Asticcacaulis excentricus CB 48: one gene and its partner. The protein of the gene in region 1 interacts with the protein of each later gene in a pairwise test. Links are inferred from orthologs where the notes say so. Each region holds a gene or a part of one and is shown in the gene's direction. Other genes may lie near its edges. The genes, in order: ASTEX_RS08140 and ndk.

What was found.
Region 2: the proteins of ASTEX_RS08140 (region 1) and ndk interact in binary tests that used the Escherichia coli proteins (3 or more experiments, as listed by UniProt). The link is inferred for Asticcacaulis excentricus CB 48 from one-to-one orthologs.

The regions. Positions count from the first base shown.
Region 1 is NC_014816.1:1,765,090-1,768,342, reverse strand. What follows is about bases 154-3,091. They hold ASTEX_RS08140 (5-formyltetrahydrofolate cyclo-ligase), read left to right. Parts: upstream 154-1,297; coding sequence 1,298-1,885; downstream 1,886-3,091. Other genes in these bases: ASTEX_RS08130 (YebC/PmpR family DNA-binding transcriptional regulator), read left to right, coding at 2,776-3,091; ASTEX_RS08135 (TIGR00282 family metallophosphoesterase), read left to right, coding at 1,885-2,718; ASTEX_RS08145 (TerC family protein), read left to right, coding at 210-1,226. Also shown: more of ASTEX_RS08130, read left to right, coding at 3,092-3,253. UniProt on the Escherichia coli protein: Involved in the removal of 5-formyltetrahydrofolate.
Region 2 is NC_014817.1:715,639-718,935, reverse strand. What follows is about bases 64-3,045. They hold ndk (nucleoside-diphosphate kinase), read left to right. Parts: upstream 64-1,337; coding sequence 1,338-1,754; downstream 1,755-3,045. Other genes in these bases: rnd (ribonuclease D), read right to left, coding at 1,977-3,045; ASTEX_RS15015 (ABC-F family ATP-binding cassette domain-containing protein), read right to left, coding at 64-1,241. Also shown: more of ASTEX_RS15015, read right to left, coding at 1-63; more of rnd, read right to left, coding at 3,046-3,125. UniProt on the Escherichia coli protein: Major role in the synthesis of nucleoside triphosphates other than ATP. The ATP gamma phosphate is transferred to the NDP beta phosphate via a ping-pong mechanism, using a phosphorylated active-site intermediate.

The DNA.
Region 1 (3,253 bases):
AATCGTTACAATCCCAACTTGACATCCGTGCCGCATGTCTGGAATAAAGCGGTTATCCTCAGGGAGTAGCCAGATCGCCGGGTGCGATCGTTTGATGTCGTCAACACGAGCCTAGCTCCGGCATCAGACACCGTTTCGGCGGAGTGGCGAGACTGAGGGCGGGTCTGACCGACCTGTCCTAGCCAACCCTTAGAGATTGAGTCTCACCTATGGATACGATTGCAACGCCCCTGATGTGGGGGACGTTCGCGGCCTTTGTTGTTGTCGCGCTGTTTATTGATTTTTTTGCTCTGAACAAACAAGGGGCCCACAAGGTCTCGATGAAGGAAGCGGCTATCTGGTCGCTGATCTGGGTCGCCACGTCCTTTATTTTTCTCGGCATTATGTGGTGGGAAATGGGTGGGCTTTCGGGCGATGCGGCCGCCAAGGCTCTGGCCAACACTAAGGCGCTGGAATTCACCACTGGTTACCTGGTCGAAAAGGCGCTGGCGGTCGATAATATCTTCGTCTTCCTTATGCTGTTCACCTATTTCGCCGTGCCGGCAGAGTACCAAAAGCGCGTGCTGATGATCGGTATTCTGATGGCGCTGGTCCTGCGCGCAGGCATGATTGTGGTGGGGGCGTGGCTGGTGGCGCAGTTCCACTGGGTGCTCTACGTGTTCGGCGCGTTTCTGGTGTTCACAGGCTTCAAGATGTGGCTTGCCGCCGGTCAGGAGCCTGATCTTGAGAGCAATCCGGCCTTAAAATGGGTGCGCAAGACCTTCACCATCTCGCCCCACTACGACGGTGAGAAGTTCTTTACCCCCATTGACGGCAAGCGTATCGCCACCCCGTTGCTGATCGTGGTCATCCTTATCGGTATTATCGACGTGGTGTTCGCGGTGGACTCGATTCCAGCAATCTTCGCCATCACAACCGACCCGTTTATCGTCCTGACCTCTAACGTCTTCGCTATTCTGGGTCTGCGCGCCATGTACTTCCTGCTGGCCGGGATGCACGAAAAGTTCCATCTGCTGCCCTATGGTCTGGCGCTGGTTCTGGTCTTTATCGGTGCGAAGATGCTGCTGATCGACGTCTATAAGATACCGATTGTGTGGTCCCTGACGGCGACAGCCTCGATACTGGTCCTGACCATGATCCTGTCGCTGCTGATCAAGCCGAAGGGCGAGGTACATGCAACCGGGGCCTTCCCGTTCGACTCAAAGAAGACAAACGAAGAAGACTAACCTTTGCCCCCTTCCGGCTCTGTCCGGAGGGGGCTCTTGCTTTTTACGGTCTGAAATGGCCTTAAACAGGCATGTCAGACGCCAAAGCCGCCATGCGCAAAGAGATGAAGGTCCGCCGGGCCGCGCTGGCCGCCGCCTGTCCCGATGCAGGTGAACGGCTGGCTCGGGCCTTTTTGGCGCAGGGGGGGTGGCCCAAGGCGTCAGTCGTGGCCGGGTTTCACCCCATCAGGGATGAGATCGACCCCCGACCTCTGATGCGGCACTTTCAAGCGCGCGGCTATACTCTGGCCTTGCCCAGCGTCGAAGCGGAGGGACGCATGATCTTCCGCGCCTACACCCTCGACGCACGTCTGGTGGCAGGCCCATTGGGCACGCATCAGCCGGGGCCTGATGCACCGGAAGTGTTCCCCGATCTCATTCTGGCACCGCTTCTGGCTTTTGATCGTGAAGGTGGGCGGCTGGGCTATGGCGGAGGCTTTTACGACCGCGCTTTGGACTATCTTCGCTGTGTAAATCAGAGTAATGCAAATCCATTGCAAGTGTGGGGCGTGGCCTTTTCCGCTCAGGCGGTCGCCCGCGTGCCCACCGAACCCCACGATCAGCGTCTCGATACCGTCCTCACCGAAGAGGGCCTAATCGAGATTAGAAAGAACACCTGATGCGTTTTGCTTTTTTCGGTGATGTGGTCGGCCGGGCCGGCCGCGACGCCGTGTCCGAACATCTGCCTTTTGTGCGCCGAGCGCTCGACCTCGAATTCGTAATCGTGAATGCGGAAAATGCCGCTTCTGGCTTCGGCGTGTCGGAAAACACCGCCAATCAGTTGTTTGAGGCGGGGGCGGACTGCCTGACGCTCGGCAACCATTCTTGGGACCAGAAAGAGGCCCTGACCTATATTGTGCGTGAGCCGCGCCTGATCCGCCCGCTCAACTATCCGCCTCTGGCCGATGTGCCGGGGCGGGGGGTCAATCTGTTTGAAACCGCGTCGGGCAAGCGGATTCTGGTAATGAACGCGCTGGGTCTGGTGCATATGGCGTCGATGGACGACCCGTTTGCCGCCGTGGATAAAGCGCTGGAAAGCGCGCCGCTGGGTCTGGTGGCTGATGCGGTGGTGGTCGATATCCACGCCGAAGCCACCTCTGAGAAGATGGCCATGGGGCATTTCTGCGACGGGCGCGCCTCGCTGGTGGTGGGTACTCACACCCACGTGCCGACCGCCGATGCGCAGATCCTTCCCGGCGGCACCGCCTACCAGACCGATGCTGGGGCCTGCGCCGATTATGACAGCGTCATTGGCATGGACAAGGAGGAGCCACTGCGCCGCTTCACCACACGCATCGGTAAGGAGCGCTATAAGCCGGCTTCCGGCCCTGCGACCCTGTGCGGCGTGTTTGTTGAAACAGATGACAAGACGGGGCTGGCTACGCGCGTCGAGCCCATCCGCCTCGGCGGGCGGCTCAAGACGGTGTTGCCAGAACTTCAGGTTTCGGTTTAGAACCCCGCCCAATCCCCATAAGATGAGCGCGCGGGTGCGCGCTGACAGAGGTTTCCCATGGCTGGCCATAGTAAATTCAAGAACATCATGCACAAGAAGGGGCGTGCCGACGCGGCCCGTTCCAAGCTGTTTTCCAAGCTGGCACGCGACATCACTGTGGCGGCCAAGTCGGGAATGCCTGATCCGGCCATGAATCCGCGTTTGCGTCTGGCGGTCAATAACGCCAAGGCCGAGTCCATGCCGAAGGACAACATCGACCGCGCCATCAAGAAAGGGGCGGCCGGTGAATCCGACAATATGGAAGAAATCCGCTACGAAGGCTTCGGGCCGCAGGGCATCGGCATCATTGTCGAAACACTGACCGATAACCGCAATCGTACCGGTGGCAATGTGCGTTCCTACTTCACCAAGTTCGGCGGCAATCTGGGCGAAACCGGTTCGGTCAGCTTCATGTGGGACCGCATGGGCCAGATCGAGTATCCGCTAAAGGCCGGGTCGGCTGACGCCATCATGGAAGCGGCCATCGAAGCCGGGG
Region 2 (3,297 bases), on another replicon or contig:
AAGCTGCCCAGACGTCCGCGGCGTTTAGACTCCGTGTCATCCGGAAGGGCGCGGCGCATCATTTCCAGCGGCGTGTCCTCCGGGTCCATGGCCTCGATCTGATGCTGATGGAACCAGGCGACGGTCATGCGGCGGTCGCGCCACTGCGTGCCGTGCATCTCGCTCAGCGCCCCGGCCAGCAGCTTGGCAAAGGTCGATTTACCGGCCCCGTTGACCCCCAAAACCCCAATCCGATCATCGGGATCGAGCCGGATGTTGATGTTCCGAAGAATGACCGTATCCCCATAGCCAACACTGGCATCGTCCAGACGCAGGATCGGCGGGGCCAGTTCCTTTTCGGGCGAGGGCAGCCGGAAGGGGGCCACGCGGTCCTGAATATTGGCGGCAATCGGCGGCAGCTTTTCCAGCTTCTTCATGCGCGACTGCGCCTGAGAGGCCTTCGACGCCTTGGCCCTGAACCGATCGACAAAGGCCTGAAGGTGTGCGCGTTCGGCCTCCTGCTTGGCGGCATTGGCGGCATTAAGGCGGGCCTTTTCGGCGCGCATCCGCTCAAAATTATCGTAATTGCCGCTGTAGTAGTCGAGCCTTTGCCCGACCACATGCACGATGGCATCGACCGACTCGTTGAGCAGGTCGCGGTCGTGCGAGATCATCAGGGCGGCATTGGGGTAGCGTTTCAGCTTGGCTTCCAGCCATAATGCCCCTTCGAGGTCGAGATAGTTGGTCGGTTCATCGAGCAGCAGCAGGTCGGGCTCGGCCAGCAGCGCCCCGGCCAGCGCCGCGCGCATCCGCCAGCCACCGGAAAAATCCGAGATGGGGCGCGTCAGGTCAGCATTGGAAAAGCCCAGACCGCTGAGGATTTCGGCGGCGCGTGACGGCGCACGATCCGCGCCAATGGCGTAGAGGTCGTGGTGGATTTCCGCCTGCTGCATCGGATCGGCGGTTTCGAGCGCCTTCAAAAGGTTGGCGCGGCGCGTGTCGATGGCCAGCACCGCGTCGATCAGGTGCTGAGGTGAAGCGGCGATTTCCTGATCGACGCTGGCTACGCGCCAGCCTTTGGGCGTGGTGATTTCGCCGCCGCCGGGCTGTGACTTGCCCAAAATCAGGCCGAACAGGGTCGATTTACCGACGCCATTCAGCCCCACCAGACCGGCCTTGGTTCCCGGCGTCAGGGTCAGGCTGGCGCCATCAAAGAAGCGACGGCCATAAGCGTCGTAGGTCAGGTTGGTGATCTGAAGCATGAGACTGTAAAAAACGTCGTAAAAAAGCGGTTGGCGTAAGCCGTCGGCCTCGCTATAAGCCGCCCCAACCTAAACGCAAGACAAAACGGATTTCCCATGTCCCGCACCTTCTCCATCCTGAAGCCCGACGCCACCCGCCGCAACATCACCGGCGCCGTCAATGCCGTGATCGAGGCCGCCGGCCTGCGCATCGTCGCTCAGAAGCGCGTTCACTTCACCAAGGCTCAGGCCGAGCGCTTCTATGGCGTCCACAAGGAGCGCCCCTTCTTCGGTGAACTGGTTGAGCAAATGACCGCCGCGCCGGTCGTTGTTCAGGTTCTGGAAGGCGAAAACGCCGTCGCCAAGTACCGCGAAGTGCTGGGTGCCACCAACCCGGAACAGGCCGCCGAAGGCACCGTCCGTAAGCTGTTCGCCCTGTCGATCGGTGAAAACACCGCGCACGGTTCGGACTCGGACGAAAACGCCGCCATCGAAATCGCGCAGTTCTTCTCGGAAGCCGAAATCGTCGGCTAATCCGAGGCTTATTGCCGAAACTTAAAAACCCCGCCGGTGCGCCCGGCGGGGTTTTTTATTTAGCCACGAAAAACACGAAAAGCACAAAAAGGCTCCCCCCTTTTTGCCCGAAGGGCCTGCTGTCATTGTGGCAGGACTTCATGCCCAACGCGGCGCGCCAAATGTTGACCGCGTTGTTCGTGATTTTCGTGTTTTTCGTGGCTAAATTCTTCGGCCGCGAATCTAATCCAGTTCGACCACCTCGACGCGGGTGCCGTTGAGCACCAGAGCCAGCTCGCCTTTTTTCAGCTTGATGGCGTCGTCGCCGAACACCTTGCGCCGCCAGCCTTCGAGCGCGGGGACGTTGGCCTTATCGTCCAGCGCGATCTTTTCCAGATCTGCCACAGAGGCGATCAGCTTCGGGGCCACCCCTTCGTCTTCGCAGCGCACGCGCAGCAGCACCTTCAGCAGTTCCACCACGCTGGCCGGAACCTGCACCGGGGGCGGGGCCTTATCGACCTTAGGGGCGTATTTTTCTGGCTCAGCCAGAGCCGTCTGGATTACGTCGCACAGCTCGATGCCGAATTTGGACGCCCCGAAGCCCTTGGGCGTCGAGCGCAGCCGGTCAAAGGCCGCCGCATCGGTGGGCAGTTGGGTGGCGATTTCGTCCACGCCCTCGTCCTTGAGGATACGGCCGCGCGGTTGATCGCGCTCCTGCGCCACGCGCTCGCGCCACGCCGCGACCTCTTTGAACACCGCCATATATTTCAGCGAGGGCTTGCGCGGACGCAGCCGCCGCCAGGCGTCGTCGGGCGAGGTGTTGTAGAGCTTCGGATCGGTCAGGTCGGCCATTTCGGCGGCGACCCATTCGTAGCGGTTCTGCGCCTTGAGCTTTTCGACCAGCTTCGGATAGAGCCTGGCGAGATGCGTCACATCACCCAGCGCGTATTGCAACTGCTGCTCGGACAGAGGCCGGCGCGACCAGTCGGTAAAGCGTGAGCCCTTGTCGATATCGACCTTGATCACCTGACGGACCAGCGAATCATAGGCCACCTGATCGCCGAAGCCCGCCGCCATGGCCGCGACCTGCGTATCGAAGACCGGGGCGGGCATGGCCCCCAGATTGTTGAAGATTTCAACATCCTGACGGCAGGCGTGGAAGACCTTGAGGATGGCCGGATCGGTCAGCAGGTCCAGAAACGGCTTCAGGTCAAGGTCAGGGGACAGGGGGTCGATAATGCCCGCGTGCTCCTCAGACGCCGCCTGTATCAGGCACAGCTTGGGCCAGTAGGTGGTTTCGCGCATAAACTCCGTATCGACGGTGATGAACGGGGCGCTGGCGATTTTGGCGCAGAAGTCGGTGAGGGCGGCGGTCGTGGTGATAGTGGGCATAAATACGACTTTGTGCGTGAAGCGCGACGGGGATGCCCGTCTTTTTCCACGGCGATGAAAAGAGAGGACCGCACGGCGGCTGCCCGGCGCACGATTTGACGATTTTGCGAATAGCTATAGCAAGTTTTTACGGGACGAAAAGCGTCAAGCCCGCTATAGAGCGCGCAAATCA